DNA from 3 places in the Streptomyces sp. NPDC025806 genome. Region 3 is predicted to be linked to each of the others. Evidence: riboswitches for the same ligand, from Rfam matches in the RefSeq annotation. Region 3 holds a riboswitch; each other region holds the start of a gene.
What was found. Region 3 has a riboswitch for cobalamin ahead of ACZ4E1_RS12820 (ABC transporter substrate-binding protein). Riboswitches for the same ligand answer to the same signal wherever they lie in the genome.
Positions count from the first base shown of each region.

Region 1: another riboswitch for cobalamin. It lies ahead of nicT (Nickel transporter NicT); the one in region 3 lies ahead of ACZ4E1_RS12820 (ABC transporter substrate-binding protein).
Region 2: another riboswitch for cobalamin. It lies ahead of ACZ4E1_RS03235 (cobalamin biosynthesis protein); the one in region 3 lies ahead of ACZ4E1_RS12820 (ABC transporter substrate-binding protein).

Region 1 is NZ_JBVHMU010000016.1:137,903-145,080, forward strand. It holds gene ACZ4E1_RS30885 (hypothetical protein) at 330-1,646, opposite strand; gene ACZ4E1_RS30890 (CaiB/BaiF CoA transferase family protein) at 1,693-2,889, opposite strand; gene nicT (Nickel transporter NicT) at 3,020-4,135, opposite strand; cobalamin riboswitch at 4,165-4,386, opposite strand; gene ACZ4E1_RS30900 (inorganic diphosphatase) at 4,453-4,974, opposite strand; gene ACZ4E1_RS30905 (GNAT family N-acetyltransferase) at 5,039-5,530, opposite strand; gene rho (transcription termination factor Rho) at 5,562-6,698, opposite strand; gene ACZ4E1_RS30915 (class I SAM-dependent methyltransferase) at 7,056-7,178, shown strand, end outside.
Region 2 is NZ_JBVHMU010000001.1:710,874-718,051, forward strand. It holds gene ACZ4E1_RS03230 (cobyric acid synthase) at 1-1,450, opposite strand, end outside; gene ACZ4E1_RS03235 (cobalamin biosynthesis protein) at 1,447-2,403, opposite strand; cobalamin riboswitch at 2,442-2,586, opposite strand; gene ACZ4E1_RS03240 (hypothetical protein) at 2,694-2,915, opposite strand; gene ACZ4E1_RS03245 (inorganic phosphate transporter) at 2,932-4,197, opposite strand; gene ACZ4E1_RS03250 (lysozyme) at 4,400-5,146, opposite strand; gene ACZ4E1_RS03255 (class II aldolase/adducin family protein) at 5,271-5,933, shown strand; gene ACZ4E1_RS03260 (alpha/beta hydrolase) at 6,136-7,178, shown strand, end outside.
Region 3 is NZ_JBVHMU010000005.1:18,972-26,149, forward strand. It holds gene ACZ4E1_RS12815 (FecCD family ABC transporter permease) at 1-477, opposite strand, end outside; gene ACZ4E1_RS12820 (ABC transporter substrate-binding protein) at 528-1,559, opposite strand; cobalamin riboswitch at 1,622-1,825, opposite strand; gene sigJ (RNA polymerase sigma factor SigJ) at 1,854-2,753, opposite strand; gene ACZ4E1_RS12830 (hypothetical protein) at 2,853-3,230, shown strand; gene ACZ4E1_RS12835 (baeRF3 domain-containing protein) at 3,347-4,441, shown strand; gene ACZ4E1_RS12840 (FUSC family protein) at 4,687-6,447, opposite strand; gene ACZ4E1_RS12845 (DUF1345 domain-containing protein) at 6,563-7,178, shown strand, end outside.

The DNA of each region.
Region 1 (7,178 bases), on a different contig from region 3:
CCGCCGGGGTAGTTGGTGCCGACCCGGCCGGAGGCGGGGGCTCGGTGGGGAGGGCTCCGGCGGGGGCCACCGTCGAGTTGCTGGTCGCCGGTCGCCGGTCGCCGGTTGCTGGCTCCTGGGGCGGGTGGTTCGAACCGGCGGGGGTGCTGGGTGCCCACACTCGGCTGGATGCGCGGGCCTCGCCGGGCGCCGGTTGCTGGAGTGTGCGCGGCTCGGACCGGCCGGGGGCGCCGGGGGCGTCCGTGGTGAGGCCTCAGGCGCCGGATGCCGGAGCGAGATCGCCCGACGCCGGGCGCGGCCACTGTGGGGCCGCGCCCGGCGGGGCGGGGTCAGGCGGTGGGGTGTGCCTTCTGGAGTGCCGTGAGGCACGCGGCGATCGCCTGCTGGAGCTCCTCCAGGCGCCGCACCATGTCGTCCTCGACGATGTCGTCGATCTCCGCGACGTCGTCGAAGGTCAGCTCCTCGAAGGCCTTCGTCGCCTTGGAGATGCTGCTGTAGAACTTGGCGCGGCGCTCCTGCACGCGCAGCTCCGGGTCCTTCTCGACGGTCTCGGCGACGAGGTTGCGCACCGTGTCGTACGCCTCGCGGGCCCACTCGCCCGCCTCCTCGTCCTCGTCCAGCTCGTCGATCAGCGACAGGTGCCGCTCGGCCTCCTCGCGCAGCTCGGGCGACGCCTCGATCTTCTGGCCCGCGGCCGTCTTGACCTGGCCGTCCTCGGCGATCTTCCGCACGTACTCGAGTTGGCCCCCGGTCTTGGCCTCCTCGGCGACGGCCTTCTTCAGCTCGTCGGCGCGCACGATGTCGCGGGCCAGACCCGAGCGCAGCACCGGGTCCTCGCCGAGGCGGTCCATGAGCGCCTTGCGGGCCGCCTCCGCGGTGCCCGGGTCGGCGAGGATCGCGGCGCGCAGCGCGGTCGGGTTCTCCGCGACCTCCAGCGCCTTCGTCGGACGGATGCCCTCCGCCTCGGCCGCCTCCGAGATCGCCTGGCCGCGCACGGACGTCGCGCTGGAGCGCGACACGTAGTACGACAGCCACACGTCGGCGTCCGGCAGCTCGACCTCGACGCCCGGGGCGAGCGCCTCGAACTGCGGGACCAGGCCGTCGTCGGCCGCCCGGTCCCACGTCTTGTAGAAACGCATGACGCGATCGGCCGAGCACTCGGCGAGCGCAGCGAACCGGCGCGCCGAGACCTTCTCCGTCTCGCCCGCGGCCTGCCCGCCGGGGCGCACGCTGCGTGCCACCTTGAGCGCGAAGGTCCAGCCGCCGGTCCGGGCGTAGCCGCCGAACTCGCGGGCGTCCCGGACGATGGCCTCCGGCACCTCACCGGAGAGGTCCTCGGCGTCCTCGACCGATGCGCCGGCCTCCGCGTCCACGTCCGCGCCGGTGGCGTCCCCGGTCGGAGCCGCGGCGGGCGCCTCGGGCTGCCAGAAGTTCTCCTCCCCGGCGGCGGGCGACGCCGGCGCGGGCACGGGCGGCACGACAGCCCCGGCTTCGACGGCCCCGACGGCCCCGACGGCCCCGTCGGCCTCGGCGGTCTCAGCAGCCCCAGCGGTCTCTCCGGCCGCGGGGACCACGGCGCCCCCGGTGTCCTCGGCGTCCTCGCCGGACGGGACGGCTGCCTCGGACGAGTCGATGGCTACGGTCACGTAGGTACTCCTGGGTGATCGGGCACGTGCGGGTTGACGGGATACTTTATCGCTCCGATTGGGGTGTTTTGTGCGCGAGTTGTGTCTCCTCGCCGTCGAGCCCCAGTTCGGCCAGTACCGCAGCGGTGTGTTCGCCCGCCGCGGGCACCGGCGCCATCCGGGGCTCCAGGCCGCGCGGCGTCGCGGGCGGGAGCAGGGCGCGGACGGGGCCGCCCGGGGTGTCCACGTCGCGCCAGCGGTCGCGGCCGGACAGCACCGGGTGCGCGAGGAAGTCCTCGACCGTGTTGAGCCGGGCGCTCGCGATCCCGGCCCGGTCAAGGAGCGTCACGACCTCGTCCGCGTCCAGCTCGGCGAAGCGTGCCGTCACGATGGCGTCGAGCTCGGTGCGCCGGGCGACCCGGGAGGAGTTGCGGTGGAAGCGCGGGTCGTCGGTGAGCGCCGCGTCGTCCAGGACGTGCGCGCAGAACGCGGCCCACTCCCGCTCGTTCTGGATCGCGAGCAGCACCGTCCGCCCGTCGGCCGCCGGGTAGGGCCCGTACGGGGCGATCGTCGCGTGCGCCGCGCCGACCCGCGGCGGCTGGGCGCCGGAGTACGCCGTGTAGTACGCGGGGTATCCCATCCATTCGGCCAGCGCCTCGAACAGCGACACCTCGACCGAGCGCGTCACTCCCGTGTCCCGGCGCTCGTACAGCGCCGTGAGGATCCCGGAGAAGGCGTACATGCCGGCCGCGATGTCGGCGATCGCGATCCCGACCTTCGCCGGTTCCTCCGGGCTGCCGGTCACCGACACGACGCCGGTCTCGCACTGCACCAGCAGGTCGTACGCCTTCCGGTGCGACCACGGCCCGTCGGAGCCGTAGCCGGAGATGTCGCACACGACGAGGGAGGGGTGCCGCTCGGCGAGCGCGGCGGCGGACAGGCCGAGGCGGGCCGCGGCGCCCGGCGCCAGGTTCTGCACGAAGACGTCCGCGCGGGCCAGGAGCCGCTCCAGTGCCTCGCGGCCCTCCGCCGTCTTCACGTCGAGCGTGACGGACTCCTTGGACCGGTTCAGCCACACGAAGTGACTGGACTGGCCGTGCACCGTCTCGTCGTAGCGGCGCGCGAAGTCGCCGCCGCCCGGCCGCTCCACCTTGATCACCCGCGCCCCCAGATCGGCGAGCTGGCGCGTGGCGAACGGGGCGGCCACCGCCTGTTCGAGACTGACGACGGTGATGCCGTCGAGGGGCAGGCGGGCCGTGCTCATGGGGCTTCCTCCGTGCAGGGGCGACAACGCGGGGGCGACGGACGCGGGGGCGCGGCGTCCGGCGGGCTCTCCCGCCGGACGGTACGCGATGCGCGCGCGGGCCCGGCCGGAGACCTCCCGTCCGGCCCGCTCAGCCGGCGCCGCCGCTGTCGGCCAGCCGCGCCGACCAGCGCTGCTCGACCTTCGCCAGACGCCAGTACGCGACCGCCGCCACCCACACCACGACGAACAGCCCGACGATCACGTACCCGACGTTGTCGAGGTCGAGGCCGGCGATCCAGCCCGTGACCGCGTCGGTCAGGTCGAGCTTCTCGTGGAGCACGCCCACGAGTTCGATCGTGCCGATGAAGAAGGCGACGGCGATGGACAGTCCGGTGATCGTGAGGTTGTAGAACACCTTGCGGACCGGGTTCGAGAACGCCCACTGGTAGGCGAAGTTCATGAACGTGCCGTCGAGCGTGTCGAACAGGCTCATGCCCGCGGCGAACAGCAGCGGCAGGCACAGCACCGCGTACCAGGGCAGTCCGGCCGCGGCGCCGCTGCCCGCCATCACCATCAGCGTGACCTCGGTCGCCGTGTCGAAGCCGAGCCCGAACAGGAAGCCCAGCGGGAACATCTGGCCGGGCCGGGTGATGGAACGGGTGAAGCGGCCGAGGATCCGGTTCATGAACCCCCGTGCGTCCAGGTGCGCTTCGAGCTCCCGCTCGTCGTACGAGCCGCCGCGCATCGCCCGGAACACCTTCATGATGCCGAGCAGGGCCACCAGGTTCAGTGCGGCGATCAGATACAGGAACGTGCCGGAGACGGTCGTGCCGACGACCCCGAGGACCTGGTGAGTACGTGAGTCGTCACTGGTCAGCGTGGTCGCGAGCGCCGTGCCGCCGGCCACCAGCGCCGCGAGGACCACGACGACACTGGAGTGACCGAGCGCGAACCAGAAGCCCACGGACACCGGACGCTTGCCGTCCGCCATCAGCTTGCGGGTCGTGTTGTCGATCGCGGCGATGTGGTCGGCGTCGAAGGCGTGCCGCATGCCCAGCGTGTACGCCGTGATGCCGAGCCCGATGCCGAACGCCTTGTGGTCCACCCGGTAGTGACCGGGGACGACGAGCAGGAAGAGCACACCGAACGCGACGACGTGCAGGGCGAGGATCACCGCCATCAGGCCCGCTGTGCGCAGGGTGTCCTCGCGCCGCCATCGGTAGGCGGACGGCGGACTCGTCGGGGAGTTCGCGGGCAGGGTCAAGCCGATCACGCTCCAGCACCTCGTGGATCACTTCGTGAGATGCCGTGGCCGGTCTCCTGGCTTACGGGCGAGCGACACCGCTCCGGCCTTCCCAGCGGCACGGGGCCGCCAGTGGCGTGATGAAGCGGTGCGCCTCGTGCCGCCCGAGGGCGGGGGCACGAGACCCGATCACAGTGGCGAGGGCCGCTCCGGACTTGGCCCCTGAGGGGTTGTCACCGGTCTTCCCGAACACCACGGCCCGCCCACCCTAGAGGGGCCGGAGCGTGACTGCATAGACGCACTCCGCGCACGTAGGAAAGATCACATGCGGCCGGGCGTCAGCCGGCCGTACGGCGCCGGCGGGCCCGCGCGATCTCCTCGTACGCCTTCACGCGCCCCTCCCAGTGCGAACCCTCGACGGACTTGCCGGGCTCCAGGTCCTTGTAGACCTCGAAGAAGTGGGTGATCTCCAGACGGTCGAACTCGGGGATGTCGTCGATGTCGCGGACTGCGCGGTGCCGCGGGTCGTGGGCGGGGACGCAGAGGATCTTCTCGTCCGGGCCCTTCTCGTCGCTCATCACGAACATGCCGATGGCCCGGCACTCGACGGCGCAGCCCGGGAACGTGGCGTCGCCGCCGGTCAGTACGAGCGCGTCCAGCGGGTCGCCGTCGCCGCCGAGCGTGCCGTCGACGTAGCCGTAGTCCGCGGGGTACTGGGTCGACGTGAAGAGCATCCGGTCGAGCCGGATCCGGCCCAGTTCATGGTCCATCTCGTACTTGTTCCGGGAGCCCTGCGGGATCTCCACGATCACGTCGAACGCCTCGTCGGCGCCCGCCTGTCCGCTGTCCAGCGTGCCCAATGTGGCCTCCTTGCCCCATTCCGACGTCCCGAGTGTGCGCCGGGTGCGGCGGATCGGGAACCCCTCAGACGCCGTCCGGAACGGCGAATTCGAGTTCGGGTCGCTCCCAGCCGACCGCGGGCGGCTGTGCGGGGACGGTCCCGGTGCGCAGCGCGCCCATCCCACGGTAGAAGCCCTCGGCGGGCGGATGCGCGACGACACGGACCCGATCGAGGCCCGCGGCGCGCGCCTCGGACCGCATGTGGTCGACGAGGAGCCGGCCGACGCCGAGTCCCTGCGCGTCGTCCGCGACGAACATCAGGTCCAGCTCGGCCGCGTCGACGAGCAGCGCGTAGAAGCCGAGGACGCGGCCCTCGGCCCGGTCCACGGCCGCGAAGACCCGGTGCGCCTCGATGTAGCCGGAGGTGACGCGGTGGTCGGCGACCATCGCCGCGTAGTGGCCCTCGTAGGCGCGCGAGCCCCGGACGATGCGGGTGAGGCGCCGTGCGTCGCGGGCGACGGCGCGCCGGACCGTGACGTCGGGCCGGGCCCCGGGCTGGGTAATCCTCGCATTCATGCTTCGAGTATTACGCATCCGCGGGTCGCCGTCAGGCGCCGGGCACGGTGGAGCGGACCTGGCGCAGGAACGCCGCGTTGTCCGGCGTCTGCCGCATGCGCTCCAGCAGCGTCTCGTACGAGGCCCGGTCGTCCCGCCGGCCGAGGGCGCGGCGCAGGGCGTGTGCGGCGGCCGTCTCCTCGGCGGTGAGCAGGAGCTCCTCGCGGCGGGTGCCGGACGGGTCGAGGTCCACGGCCGGGTGGATCCGGTGGTCGGCGAGGGCGCGGTCGAGCCGCAGCTCCATGTTCCCGGTGCTCTTGAGCTCCTCGAAGAAGAAGTCGTCGGCGCGGGAGCCCGTCTCGACGAGGGCCGTCGCGAGGATGGTCAGGGAGCCCGCCTCCTCCGTGTTGCGGGCCGCGCCGAACAGCCGCTTCGGCCCCTGGAGGGCGCCCGCGTCGACGCCGCCCGACAGGGTGCGGCCACCGGCGGCCGCGGCGTTGTTGTGGGCCCGGCACAGCCGGGTCAGCGAGTCGAGCAGGATCACGACGTCACGGCCCCGCTCTACCATCCGCTGAGCGCGGGCGACGGCGAGCTCGGCGAGTGCGATGTGCGCCTTGGCGGGACGGTCGAACGTCGAGGCGAACACCTCGCCGCGCACCGAGCGCCGCATGTCGGTGACCTCCTCGGGCCGCTCGTCGACGAGCACGACCATGAGGTGGGCCTCGGGGTGGTTGGCGGCGACGGCCGCGGCGAGCTGCTGGAGCAGCACGGTCTTGCCGGTGCGCGGCGGCGCGACGACCAGGCCGCGCTGCCCCTTGCCGACCGGCGCGAACAGGTCGACGACCCGGCCCGCGAGCCCGCTCGCCGGGCTCTCCATGCGCAGCCGCTCGGTGGGGTGCAGGGGAGTGAGATCGGCGAAGCGGGGCCGGTGCCGGGCGGTGTCGGCGGGGAGCGCGTCGACGGTGTCCACGGCCGTCAGGGTGTGCGGCCTCGCGCACGTGCCGTCGACGAAGTCGCCCTTGCGCAGGGCGAGTCGGCGCATGAGCGCGGCCGGGACCTGGACGTCGTGGGAGGTGGGGAGCAGATCGGGGGCGCGCAGGAACCCGGCCCCGTTCGGGCCGATGTCGAGGACGCCGCGGGCCCGCACGGGGGTCGTCGTGCCGGGCTTCTCGGGTGCGATGGTGGTCATGGTCGATCAGGGTCCTTTCGAGGACGGACGACGTGCGGGGAAATGCGGTGGGGATGGCTCCGGCGGACAGCGGGGCGGAACGAACACGCCCCCGGCCGGGAGAGACCTGGCGCAGGGCCGGGCGAAGCCCGACAGAAGCTCGTGACCAGGGAGAACGCGCAGACTGAGCGCGATGAGAACATGTGCGTGAAGCACAGATGACGCAGTGGCGAAACAGAAGGTGAAGCAGAAAGAAGAGAAGAGGAAATCGGTACCGGCGATCCGACGGACCTGCGCACGTACCACAGGAACCGTACCACCCCGACCCCGTCGCGCGGCACTCTTCTTGGGCGGGCGGCCCGCCTATGCTGAGCCGCGATGTTCACCTCCCAGGGCCCCACCCTCCGCGAGCTGGCCGTTCAGGCGCTCTCCTCGGTCGAGCACGGCTACGACCTGCTCGCGCCGAAATTCGACCGCACCCCCTTCCGCACGCCCGACGCC
Region 2 (7,178 bases), on a different contig from region 3:
CCGTGTCGGCGTGCCGCTCGATCAGATCCCCGAGCCGGTCGAGCTGCTCCTCGCGCAGCGCCGCGAACGACGTGTCGGGGGCCGGTACGAACCGCCGGCCCGCCGCCGCCGCGACCTCCCGGAGGAATGCCCGCCGGAACCCGTCCGACTCCAGGGACCCGTGCCAGTGCGTGCCCCACACGGACCCGACCCGGCATCCGTCCAGGAACGCCTCACCGCCGAGCACATCGGCGACCCCGTGATGGATCTCGTACCCCTCGACGGGCTCGCCCAGGGCCTGCCCGACGGGCCGGGCCAGCGTCTTCTCCCGCGCGAAGCGCACCCGCACCGGGAGGAGCCCGAGCCCGTCCACGACCCCGGCCCGCGACTCGACCTCGTCCTCGATCCGCTCCCCGAGCACCTGGAACCCGCCGCAGATGCCGAGCACCGGCCGCCCCTCGGCGACCCGCCGGGCGAGCGCGTCGGCGAGCCCGCGCTCGCGCAGCCACTCCAGCGCCTTCACGGTGCCCCGCGTGCCCGGGACGACCACCAGATCGGCGTCGACGAGCTCCTCGGCCCGGTCCACGAACCGCACCACGACGCCGGGTTCGGCGGCGAGCGCGTCGACGTCCGTGAAGTTCGACATGAGCGGCACCGCGCACACCGCGACCCGCAGCACGTCCGCGCCGACCGGCGGCGCCACGACGGACTCGCGCACCGTGCCGCGCAGCGACACCCGCAGGCCGTCCTCCTCGTCGATGCCGAGCCCGTGCTGATAGGGAAGAACGCCGTACGTGGGGCGGCCCGTCAGCGATTTCAGCATGTCCAGGCCGGGTTCCAGCAGGGTGACGTCACCGCGGAACTTGTTCACCAGATACCCGGCGAGCAGCTCCTGGTCCTCGGGCGCGAGCAGCGCCGTCGTGCCGAAGAACGACGCGAAGACGCCCCCGCGGTCGATGTCGCCGACGACGAGCACCGGCAGCCGCGCGGCCCGCGCGACGCCCATGTTCACGATGTCGGTCCGGCGCAGGTTGATCTCGGCGGGAGAGCCCGCCCCTTCACAGATCACGGCGTCATGACTGCCCCGCAACTCCTCCAGGCACCCCACCACGGTGTCGAGAAGCGCCGCCTGCCGCCCGCCGTGGTAGCCGCGGGCGCTCAGCTCGCCCACCGGTTTGCCCATCAGGACGACCTGGCTGCTGCGGTCGCTGCCGGGCTTCAGCAGCACCGGGTTCATCAGCGCGCTCGGCTCGACCTTCGCGGCCTGCGCCTGCATGGCCTGCGCCCGCCCGATCTCGGCGCCCTCGCGCGTCACGAAGGAGTTCAGGGACATGTTCTGCCCCTTGAACGGCGCGACCTTCACGCCCTGCCGCACCAGCCACCGGCAGATCCCGGCGGTGACCACGCTCTTCCCTGCGTCCGAGGTGGTGCCCGCGACCAGCAGGCCGCCGCCCTTCCTCGCGCCCGTCATCGACGACCCCACAGCAACCGCGCGCCCACACAGACTCCCAACGCCGAAAGACTCACGCGCCGCGACAACCGCACGGCCCGCTCCACATCACGTACGTGCACGGGCCGACCCCGCTCGTTGAGGACCGGCCGGTGCTCGACCCGCCCCGCGTACGACAGCGTGCCGCCGAGGCGCACCCCGAGCGCGCCCGCGAACGAGGCCTCCACGACCCCCGCGTTCGGGCTCGGGTGGCGCTCCGCGTCGGCCCGCCAGGCACGGACCGCGTCCCGGGGCCGGCCGCCGGTCAGCACCGCGAGGACGCCCGTCAGCCGGGCGCCGGGCCAGCCGGCGACGTCGTCGAGCCGGGCCGAGGCCCAGCCGAAGCGCCGGTAGCGGGGCGACTTGTGACCGACCATCGCGTCCAGCGTGTTCACGGCACGGAAGGCGAGCAGTCCCGGCACCCCGGCGGCGGCGCCCCACACCAGGGCGCCCACGACCGCGTCGGAGGTGTTCTCGGCGACCGACTCGACGACGCCGCGCGCGATGCCGTCGGCGTCCAGGCCCTCGGGGTCGCGCCCGCACAGCCGGGGCAGCAGTTCCCGGGCCAGCTCCACGTCCCCGGCCTCCAGGGCGGAGCCCACGGCCCGCGCCTCACGGCCCAGCGAGGTGCCGCCGACCACGGCCCAGGTCGCGGCGGCGGTCAGCGCGATCGAGGCGGCGGGGGAGCGGCGTACGGCACGGGCGGCGAGCGCGCCCACCGCGGCGGCGCCACCGGCGCACACGGCCGTGTGCAGGGCGCCCCGGCCGCGGTCGTCCCGCCACAGCACGCGCTCGACGGCTCCCGCGGCGCGGCCGAAGCCGGCGACGGGGTGCCCGCGGCGCGGATCGCCGACCAGGAGGTCGCTGAAGATACCCAGGGCGGCGCCGTACGCGAAGACGCGCTCGGCCCGCCGTGCGCCGCGCGGGGCGAACATGGCGGTAGTTGTCCTCACTCAGGGTGTCCACGCCCTGGTTCGAAGAGACCGGCAGCGTGAGTTCCTGGCTCGCCCTCAGGGGGAGGGCTGACAGTGGCGGGACCGCGCCGGATTCGCACCGGCTTCCTCTGCTGCTGCCGTATATGGCGAGGGAAGTGCACCACGCTCCGCGAACGCACGTCAACTTGCTGTTGACCTGCGGCGGGTGAGTGTGGCCAGGTCCACAACACGTCGGCGGGGTGGCGACGCGGATGCGTCCCCACCCCGCCGAGGGAGTGCTGCGACCGTGGTCAGGCCACGATCAGAAAGATCCCGTACGCGACCGCCGCCGTGCACAGCGCGAAGCACAGGTAGGCGCCGGAGACGGCGAGCGTCGCCGAACCGCCCGCGCGCGTCGCGGACTCCTTCTTGGAGAGGCCGACGATGCCGAGGGTGAACAGGCCCACCAGGGCCACGGTCACCACGAGGCTGACGCCGAACACGGAGCCGAGGGCCGCCCAGTCGATCTTCATAGCTGGTCCTGCTTCCTTACAGCGTGGCGCCGGCGGGGCGCGCGGGGTCGGCCACGGAGGCGGCCGCGGCGGGGACGGGGGTCTCCTCGACGGCCACCGGACCGGCCGGCGGCGGCGTGACCGCGGCGATCGCGGTCGTGACGACACCGGCGGGCTCCTCGGCGGGGGCCCCGGTGCCGATCTCGTCGGCCGTCACGTTGTGGTGGTCGACCGAGTTGCGGCGGGACAGCACCCAGATGACCGAGGCGCCGCCGATGAGCAGCGCGGCCGTCAGGCCGATGCCCCAGGGGCCCTGCTGGGTGAGGAACTCGGCGCCCGCGCCGACCAGACCGGCCGCCGGCAGGGTCAGACCCCACGCGACGAACATCCGGGTGGCGGTCGACCAGCGGACGACACCGCCCTTGCGGCCGAGGCCCGAGCCCATGACGGCGCCGGAGCAGACCTGGGTCGTGGAGAGCGAGAAGCCGATGTGCGAGGAGGCGAGGATCGCCGTCGCGGCACTGGTCTGCGCGGCGAAGCCCTGCTGCGGGGCCAGGTCGGTCAGACCCTTGCCCATGGTGCGGATGATCCGCCAGCCGCCCAGGTACGTGCCGAGGGCGATGGCCATGCCGGCCGAGACGATGACCCACAGCGGCGGGTCGGCGTCCGGCGCGAGCACACCGCCGGTGATCAGGGCGAGCGTGATGATGCCCATCGTCTTCTGCGCGTCGTTGGTGCCGTGCGCGAGGGAGACGAGGCCGGCCGAGGCGATCTGCCCGGCGCGGTAGCCCTTGGCGGTGGCCTTCTCGTCGGTCTTCTTGCTGATGCGGTACGTCAGGCGCGTCGCGAGCATCGCGGCGAGGCCGGCGACGAGCGGCGCGGCGACCGCGGGCAGCAGCACCTTGGTGACGACGGTGCCGCCGTTGACCGACGACCAGCCCATCGACATGACGGCGGCGCCGATGAGGCCGCCGAACAGGGCGTGCGAGGAGCTGGAGGGCAGGCCGACCAGCCAGGTCAGCAGATTCCAGAGGATGGCGCCCACCAGCGCCGCGAAGATGACCTCTGTCTTGAGGCCGTCCTCGTTGATGATGCCGCCGGAGATCGTTTTAGCGACTTCGACGGAGAGGAACGCTCCGACGAGGTTCAGCACGGCGGACATGGCCACCGCCGTCTTCGGCTTGAGGGCGCCTGTCGAGATGGTCGTCGCCATCGCGTTGGCGGTGTCGTGGAAACCGTTGGTGAAGTCAAAGACCAGTGCGGTAACGATCACGATCGCTAGGAGCAGCGTGATGTGTTCCATTTACCCAGGCTTCGGTTGGACGTCAGTGGCTAGTTGAACGTAGGGAAGTCGGGTGAACGGAAGATGAACTGAGCGGGGCTGAGCGGTGTCCCGATCCGGCAGGTCTTCGCTCCGCTTCGTGCCGGACGGCGGCGCGCGACGCGGGCCGGTCCCGCGAAAACCCCGGAATTCCGGGTTCCGCGGGACTTCCGGCCGGGTCGGACTACCCCCGGGCGAACCGCTCCAGCTGGGCCTGCGACCCGTTGAAGAGATTCTGATCACCCGGCAGGCCGCCCTTGTTGGCGTACTGCCAGAACGTCCAGTACGACCAGCCGCGCGGCAGCGGCCCCGCGGTCCTCGCGTAGTGGGCCAGCCACAGCGCGTGGTTCGCGCCGAAGGCCCCGCTGTTGCCGGTGCACTTCTTCCACCACGTGTAGTTGGTGTAGATCACCGGACGCCGCCCGGTCCGGCGCAGCACCTCGTCGCTGAACGAGTCGATCCAGGACACGAGCTTCGACCGGCTCATGCCGTAGCACTTCTTCTTCGCGCTGTACGGGTTGTATTCGATGTCGAGCGCCGGCGGCAGCGTCCGCCCGTCCCGGGTCCAGCCGCCGCCGTTGCGCACGAAGTACGCGGCCTGGGCGCGGCCGGACGACTTGTTCGGCAGGGCGAAGTGGTACGCGCCGCGGATGATGCCGTGGTCGCGGGCGCCGTTGTACTGCTGGCCGAAGTAGGGGTTGCGGTAGTTCGTCGACTCGGTCGCCTTCACGTAGACGAACCGCGCGCCCTTGCTGCGCGCCTTCGCCCAGTTCACGTTCTTCTGGTGCGACGAGACGTCGTGCCCCTTGGGCTTGCCCGCCGCCTGGGCCGGCAGTTCCGCGAGCGCGGTGCCGGCGAGCGTCAGGACGGCCGCGGAGGCCGCCGCGGCGACTCGGGTGCGACGACGGGACGGAGTGTGGTCACGAGCCATGTTTCCCCCCGGAGCCAGTAGTCGTAGGGATGGGAAATATGCACATATGGGATGTCCCGGACCGGGGATATCGGTCCGGGCCCGGCGCGTTTCCCGCCGTTCGGGTGCCTGGCAGGATGCGCGCATGGGTGAACTCGAACAGGCGTGGGGCGAGCTGGTGGCCACCGCGCGCAGGACCGTGACCGACGGCCTCGTCGTCGGCACCTCGGGAAATGTCTCCGTGCGGGTCGGCGACGGCGAGGACGCCCTCGTGCTCGTCACCCCCAGCGGAGTCCCCTACGACCGGCTCACCCCCGACGACCTGCTCGCCGTCGACCTCACCGGGCGCACCCGGCGCGGCACCCTCGTCCCCACGAGTGAGCTGCCGCTTCACCTCGCCGTGTACCGGAGCACCGGGGCGCGGGCCGTCGTGCACACCCACGCGGTGCACGCCACGGCCGTCTCGACGCTGGTCCCCGAGCTGCCGGCGATCCACTACATGACGATGGCCCTCGGCGGCCCGGTCCGGGTCGCGCCCTACGCCACGTACGGGACGCAGGAGCTGGCCCGGAACATGCTGGGCGCGCTGGAGGGGCGCACGGGGTGTCTGCTCCAGAACCACGGCACGGTCGCGTACGGGGACTCGCTCGACGCGGCGTACGACCGCACGGCGCAGCTGGAGTGGATGTGCCGGGTCTGGCTGACGGCCCGCTCCGTGCCGGGCCTGAGCCCTTCTCTCTTGAACGCGGCCCAACTGGACGAGGTCGCGGAGCGGCTGTCGGGGTACGGCCAGCGCCGCGACGGCTGATCTCTCGTCGCCGGGGTGCGGGTGCGTCGTGGCTGGTCGCGCAGTTCCCCGCGCCCCTGATGAGGCTGCGCCTCATCAGGGGCGCGGGGAACTGCGCGATCAGCCCCACCGGAGGCGCACCCGGCGACGAGACGGTCGGGCCCCGTCACCCGGACCCGCCGCCCCACTGGCCGCACGGCCCGACCGCTAAGACACTGGACGGGTGCGCACCGCCAGAGCGACGGCCGCGGCCGTCACCACCGTGACCGGAGTCCTCGCCGCCTCGATCGCCTCGATCGCCGCGGGCCGGCTCGCCAGCGACGCCGCGCTGAAGGCCCGCGCCGGACGCCCGCTGCCCACCGAACCCCGGCTCACCGTCCACACCGTCGCCGCGGGCCACGTCACCCTCACCCGCGACCTCGCCTCCCTGCGCCCGGGCACGTACGGGCTTGCCGGAGGCGGCTTCCACGCGGTCGTCGGACCTGTCGTCGAATCCGTGCCGCACCCCGCCGACACCGTCGTGCGCCGGCTCGAACGGGTCACCCACGGCGCCCTCGAACCCGGCGCGCACGCCTGGCTGACCCCCCAGGTCCACATCGGCGACCCCGCGTCCGCCCTCGGCCTCGAACACGCCGACGTCGACGTGCCCGGCGAACTCGGCGCCCTGCCCGCCTGGTTCCTGCCCGGCGCCCGCGACACCTGGGTCATCACCGTGCACGGCCTCGGCACCACCCGCGAGCACCCCATGAACGTCATGGGGTTCCTGCACCGCCAGCGCTTCCCCGTGCTCGACCTCGCCTACCGCGGCGACCTCGGCGCCCCCCGCTCTCCGGACGGCCTGCACCACCTCGGCGAGACCGAGTGGCGCGACCTCGACGCCGCGATCCGCTACGCCGTCCGCTTCGGCGCCCGCCGCGTCATCGTGCACGGCTGGTCCACCGGCGCCGCCATGGCCCTGCACGCCGCGGGCCACTGCGCCCTGCGCGAGCGCATCGCCGGCCTGGTCCTCGACTCCCCGGTGCTCAGCTGGGAGGCCACCCTGCGCGCCCTGGCCCGCGCCCACCGCACCCCGCGCACCCTGCTCCCGCTCGCCGTCCGCGCCGCCCAGGGCCGCACCGGACTGCACACCGACCGCCTCGCCGAGGCCGCCGACCCGCAGAACCTGAAGGTGCCCACGCTGGTCGTGCACGGCCCCGACGACGAGGTCGCCCCCTGGACCCTGTCCCGGCGCCTGGCCGCCGCCCGGCCCGACCTCGTCACCCTGCA
Region 3 (7,178 bases):
CGCGACACCGCACAGCACCACCCGGTCCGTGGTCCCGCCCAGCGCGTGACTGAGCACCAGCACCAGACCGAAGGAACAGACGGCGCCCAGGAACGCGCCGCCGGACACCGACAGGGCGCCCCCGCCGATCCCCAGCACGACGACCAGGACGGCGCCGGTCGAGGCCCCGGAGGAGACGCCGAGCACGAACGGGTCCGCGAGCGGATTGCGCAGCAGGGCCTGGAGGACCGTGCCGCAGACCGCGAGGCCGGCCCCGCACACGGCGGCCAGCAGGGTGCGCGGCAGCCGCAGGTTCCACACGATCCCGTCGCGGATCGGCGACAGGTCCGAGCTGCCCCAGCCGAGCCGGGCCGCGACCGACGCCCACACGTCACCGACCCCGATGTGCGCGGGGCCGATCGTGATGGCGACGGCGACCGAGAGGCACAGGGCGAGCAGGCCCGCCGCCGCGTACGACGCCGGGCGCAGGCGGGTCACTGGGTGAGACCGAGTCACTTGGCGAGACCGAGTCACTTGGTGTGGCCGGGTCACTTGGTGAGGCCGAACGCGCGCAGCGCCGCCGCCACCTTCTCCACGCCGTCCACGGTGCGGATCGTCGGATTGAGGTCCTGCCCCTTGAGCAGCACGTAGCGCTTCTCGCGGACCGCCTTCATGTTCTTCGTCGCGGGGTCGGACTCCAGGAACCTGATCTTCTGCGCCGCCGACTCGGCCGACTGGGAGCGCCGGGTCAGATCGCCGATCACCAGGACGTCCGGGTCGCGGTCCACGACCGTCTCCCAGTTGATCTGCGGCCACTCCTCGTGGGTGTCGTCGAAGACGTTGCGCACCCCGAGCGCGTTCGTGATGACGCCGGGCGCGCCGCAACATCCCGCCATGTACGGCGACTTGGAGTCGGAGAACCAGTACAGGACGCGCACGCCGTCGGCGTCGCCGCCCGAAGCGGCCTTGTGCACCCGGGACTTGAGCGTGGCGACCAGCTTCTCGCCGCGCTCGCGCACGTCGAAGACGCGTGCCAGGTCCCGGATCTCGCCGTAGACCGTGTCCATCGTCAGCGCCTCGGTACGGACGCCGTCGCCGTCGCCGCTGTTGTCCTTGTCCGCGCAGTCGGTGGGGGAGAGGTACGTCGGCACGCCGAGCTTCTCGAACGAGGCGCGCGGCGCCACGCCGCCCTTGCCGAGCGTGTACCCGAACGAGGCGGCGGCGAAGTCGGGTTCCGTGTCGAGGACCGTCTCGAACGACGGGTAGCGCTCCGCGAGGCGCGGCACCTTCGCGTTCGCCTTCGCCAGGTTCGGGCGCACCGGGTCGGTCCAGGTGCCGGTGCCCACCATCCGGTCGGCGAGCCCGAGGGACAGCATGATCTCGGCCGATCCCTGGTCGAGGGCGACGGCGCGGCGCGGCGGGTGCGCGACGTGCACGCGCTGCCCGCAGTTGGTGAGCGTGACACCGGCGCCGGACGCGTCGTCGGAGCGGTCCGACGGGGCGCCGGAGCCGCACGCGGTGAGCAGCAGCGCGGTGATCGGCGCGAGGGCGCAGAAGCGGGCGAGACGTGCGAAGGGCACGGGAGATCCTTTAGCGTCCAGGGCTCAAACGCGGAGCCGGCCAACGGTCCGCCCCGGCCGGTGGACGGGCGGGGCCGCCAGCAGGTCTTCGGACTCGGGGTCGTCCGGACGGAGCGCCTTCCCGGGCCCGGTTCCCCCCGGCCCAGTGGCAGTTGCCCCGCCCGTCGCCCACACCGCTGCGCGTCAGTTCCGGTCTTGCACCGGATTCCCTGACCCGAGTACGTACAAGTACGCACAAAGGTACGACTGGCTTGGGGAAGCTATCACAGGGCGTCACCACCCCGGCAGGGCGCGTCAGTCCTCGCCCGACCAGGCCCGCAGCTTCTCCGGATTGCGCACCACCCAGATCCGCGCGACCCGTCCCCCGGCGAGATCGAACGCGGCCACCGTCAGCACGACACCGTCCCGGAGCGCGACGAGACCCGGCGCGCCGTTCACCGTGCGCTCCAGAAGTTCCAGCCCCGGCGCCTTGTCGGCGATCGCCACCATGTACGGGGCGATGCGGGCCGCCCCCTCGACCGGGCGCAGCGCGGCACCCGCCAGACCGCCGCCGTCCGCGGTCATCACGGCGGACGGGGCGAGCAGGCCGACGAGCGCCGCGATGTCCTTCGCCTCCCAGGCCCGCCTGACCTGCCGCACCGCGTCCGCCTGGCCGGCGGCGACGCCCTCGGAGCGCGCGGCGCCCACCCGGCGCCGCGCCGAGGCGGCCAACTGCTTGCAGGCCGCCGACGACCGGCCGAGGACCTCGGCGATCTCCGCGAACGGATACCGGAACACGTCGTGCAGCACGAACGCCACCCGCTCCGCCGGCGTCATCGACTCCAGGACGACGAGGAACGCCATGTTCACGGACTCGTCCAGGACCATCTGGTCGGCGGGGTCGCCGCCCCGGCCGTGCGCCCACTCGGACCGGTCCGGGAGCGGCTCGGGCAGCCACGCGCCGACGTAGCGCTCGCGCCGGGCGCGCGCCGAACCGAGCACGTCCAGGCAGATCCGCCCGGTCACCGTCGTCAGCCAGGCGCCGGGTGCCGCGATCTCGTTCCTGCGGCCGTCGGGAAGCGCGTACCAGCGGGCGTACGCCTCCTGCACCGCGTCCTCCGCCTCGGCCAGTGAGCCGAGCAACCGGTAGGCCACATTGAGCAGTTGGCGCCGCTCTCCCGCCACCGTGTCCGTGTCCGCCCCCGAGGTCCCCACAACCGTCCGCCCCCTCGCCTTACCTTTGGCCGGCCTGCGTCGTCGGCCTGGCGAGACCTTATCGACCGACTGCCCTCGGGCGGGAAAGAGGACCAGGCCATGGCCACCCACGTGACGACCACCCGGCGCACCCTTTCGTTCCTGCGCGTCGCGATCGCCCTGCAGACCGCGACGATCTTCCTCCAGGCGGTCTCGGCGGGACTGCTGCTCACCGCGTCCTACGGGGAGACCCTGCACAGCGTCGGGGCCCGCGTCATGTACGCGGCGTCGATGCTGTACCTGCTCGCGGCGGTGCTGGCGTGGAAGCCGGGCGGCGGCCCGGTCCGGCCCGTGTGGCACGCGACCGGCTTCCTGGTGCTCGCCTCGGCGCAGGTCGTGCTCGGTGTCGCGCACCTTCCGTCGGTCCATCTGCCGCTGGGGGTGCTGATGTTCGGTCTGAGCGTGCTGGCGCTCGCGCGGCGGACCGGTGAGCGGTGAGCGGTGAGGGTGGATGTGGCGGGTGGGGTGGGGCTCCTGGGGTTGGATGCACCTTTTGCCCCATTTGGGGTGTGTGGGCAGGATGGGGGATCTGGCCTCTGAAAGGGACACTCGGCATGCACTCCTCCCTGAACCCGGAAATACTCCGCGACCTGCGCCGGCCGCGCTCGTACCCCGCCGTGTCGCTGGCGATGACCACGCACCGGCGGCCCCCGGGCGACGCCCAGGACCCGGTGCGGCTCGGCAACCTCGTCGACGACGCGGCCCGGCAGCTGTCCGCGGACCCCGGTGTGACCAAGGAGCGCCGGGAGGACGTCCTCACGCATCTGCGCGCGGCCGTCCAGGAGGCGGACCTCGTGCACGCCAAGGACGGCCTCGTGCTGTTCGCCGCACCCGGCGAGCACCAGGTGTGGGCGATCGACCGGGAGGTGCAGGACCGTGTCGTGGTCGCCGACACCTTCCTGACCCGCAACCTGGTCGCCGCCGACGCGGCCGCGCATCCGTACTGGGTGCTCTCCGTCGCCGCCGACCGCGTCACCCTCTGGGACGGCCGCGGCAACCGGGTCGCGGAGGACACGGAGCACGGCTTCCCGCAGGAGCGGAGCCTGGAGGACCCGGACGCAGAACGCAAGGAGCGCGTCGGCGACGTCCCGAGCAACTACCGGGACGAGGCGACCCGGCAGTTCTTCCGCGAGGCCGACGCCACGCTCGCCGAACTGCTGCGGACCTCGCCGCGCACCCTCTACGTGACGGGCGAGCCCGCCGCGCTGTCTCTGCTGACCGAGACCGGCACGGCCGCCCACGGCGCCGCCCAGGTCCCGTTCGGCGGACTCTCCCACGGCCGGCCCGAGGCGGTCGCCCGCGCGGTGGCCCCGGCCCGCACCGCCGACGCGGAGCGCGAGGTCGCCGAGGCCATGGCCGACCTGGACCGGGCCCGCGGCGCCACCACCTACGCGGCCGGGGTCGACGAGGTGTGGCAGGAGGCCGCGGACGGGCGGATCCGCCGGCTGGTCGTCGAGGAGAACTTCCGCGTCACCGTGCGGGCGGGGGAGGGACACCTCGCGCCGGCGGCGGACGACGACCTCGACGCGGTGCACGACATCGTCGACGAGATCGTGGAGTGCGCGCTCGAGACCGGGGCGGATGTCGTCTTCGTGCCGGACGGGACGCTGGAGGAGGCCGGGCGCATCGCGGCTGCGCTCCGCTTCTGACCTGCCATGTGCCGGGCGGGGTGAGGTGTGCGGGCCCTGCCGATCTTCGGGGGCGCGCCGTTGTGGGGTGCAGATGCGTGGCCGGGTGCGCGATCGTCGTGGCTGGTCGCGCAGTTCCCCGCGCCCCTGGAGGTTGCGGCTTCGCCGCTCTCCAGAGGGCCCGCCGTACGGTGCCGGGTGCGCGGTTTCCCGTGCGCCTGGGGGTCGCGGCTTCGCCGCTCTCCAGGGGCGCCTGCCTTGCCGTTCTACCGAGGGTGGCGCAGTCGCCCGAGCAGGGCGTAGGCGCGGCCCTCCGCCGCGGCCAGTTCCGTCGGGTCGATGCCCGCCGGCCAGAGCTCGCCGGCGGCCGTGTCGTCGGCCTCCCGCAGTTCCACGACGGCCAGGGCGAGGCGGACCTGGACGACCGGGAGCAGCGGGCTCGGCGGGCCGGTCAGGGCCGCTTCCGCGTCGGCCGCCGCGCTCCGGCACTCCGCCAGTGCCCGCTCGACCCGCACGGCCGCGCGGTCGTGGACGATCAGCAGGGCGCACAGCAGGCCCACCGCGATGCCCACGACGCTGCCGAGGACGCGGTCCCGGACCAGTTCGCCCGCGGGGGCCGGGACGGCCAGCTCGGTGAGGAGCAGGGCGATCGGGGTGAGGAAGACGACGGCCAGCGCGTAGTTGCGGGCCGCGACGTACTCCAGCAGGAACTCCAGCACCACGATCACCAGGGTCAGTGGCACGGGCGCCAGGTGCAGGCCGAGCACCGCGAGCGCGAGGAGCAGGCCGACCGCCGTGCCCAGGGTCCGCTGGACCGCGCGCTGGGCGGTGGTGCGGACGTTCACCGAGTGCAGCACGGCGGCGGCCGAGATCGCCGCCCAGTAGCCGTGCTCCAGACCGAGCAGCGCGGCGACCGCGCCCGCCGCGCCCGTGCCGAACGCCATCCGCCACGCCGGGACGGCCGCCGCCGCGAGCCGCTCCCGCCCGCCGGGACGCCCCAGCAGCAGTTCGGTGGCGCGCATCGCGCCCGGATCCTCCGGCAGGTGCGGCTCCGGCGCGCCCGACCCGGAGGACCGCAGCGGGTCCACGATCGGCGGCACCCGGCGTCTGCGGCCCGTGAGCAGCCGCGCCTGGGCGCGCAGCCCGCGCGCGACGGGGCCCGCCGCCGCGGCCGGCCCGCCCCCGGATCCGGTCAGCAGGGACCAGGCGAGATCGGTGAGCCGTACGAAGGCGGCCTCGCCGCCGGGCACGGTGCGCGGCGCCCGGGCCGGGGGCGGGACACCGAGGCAGTGGTAGGCGTGCAGCACGGCGACCGTCGCGCGGTGCCGTACGGTCCGGGTCGCCGTGCCGCCCGCCGTGGCCGCGCCCCCGGTGACGTCCAGCAGGTCGGCGACGCGGCGCAGCGCCGTGGCCACCGCGAGCCGCTCCGGCCGGTCCGGGTGCAGGAGCACCCCCGCGACGCCGAGCACCCAGGCGCAGCCCGCGCCCGCCGCGGCGAGCCCGGTGTACGGCAGGACGTCGGCGGCGGCCGGTGCCCCGTTGGCCGCGACCGCGAACGCGAGGAGCAGCAGGACGGCGCCGAGTCCGCCGACCCGGGTGACGTCGCAGACGAACTTGGCGATCCCGGCCACCACGGCCGTCGCCGCCACCACGGCGAGCGCCCCGGCCCCGCCCGCGTGCGGGTCCGCCGCGACGGCGAGCGCCGATCCCGTGCCGACGGCGACGGTCATCGCGAGCGCGGCCACCGAGAGGACCCGGACGCGGCGCGGGTAGGGAAGATTGCGGCCGAACGTGGTGGTGAGCGAGCCGAGCGTCGCGTACACCGCGAGGTCGGGCCGGCCGGACACGCTCAGCGGCACCGCCACGACCCCCGTGGCGAGCGCCGCCCGCAGCGCGAACACGACCGCCCCGTCGACCTCGTGGAGGGCGAACGCCCCGTGCGGTGACAGGGCGTGCCGGGCGCCCCGGGCCGAATGCCGCCACCCGTGCCGCGGCTCGGGCGGAGCGAAACGCCGGAAGTTCGGCATGTGCGGTGTATTCCCCTGGTCAGGTCTGCATTTCAAGTCTGCCCGGTGCCGGGCTCGCCCGCGAGAACGGAATTCGGCGGGCCGCCCCGCGGGGGCGCGGCTAGCGTGGTCGCTCATGAACACCCGAAGGCCGCTCTCGGCCGTTCCCCGGCTCGTCGGCGCGGTCGTCCTCGGCACGCTGATCGGGGTGGCCGTCGCCCTCGCCGTGGACGCCGGGCTCGGTGTCCTCGCCGGCATCGCGGCCACGGAGGCGCTGTTCGTGCTGTCCGGCTGGCTGGTGCTGTGGCCGCTCGACGCCGAGGCCACCCATCGCAACGTCCGCCGCGAGGATTTCCGCCCCGTCACCGAGGAACTCGCCGTCGTGGGCGTCGCCCTGTGCGGGCTCGTCGCCATCGTGCTGCTGCTCCTGCGCGGCAAGTCGGAGCACGCGCAGGCCGCCGCGGCGACCGCGCTCGGCGGAGTGTTCATGGCCTGGGCCGCCCTGCATCTCATGTACGCGACCCGATATGCCTTCGTCTATCACACGGCGGGCGGCGGAATCGATTTCAATGGAAAAGAAAAACCCGCCTACCGGGATTTCTTCTATTTCAGTTACAACCTCGGCATGACCTATCAGGTGTCCGACACGAACGTGTCGAGTCCGACGGTCCGCGCGATCGTCCTGCGGCACTGCCTCCTGTCGTACGTCTTCGGCACGAGCATTCTCGCCACGGCCATCAATCTCGTCACCG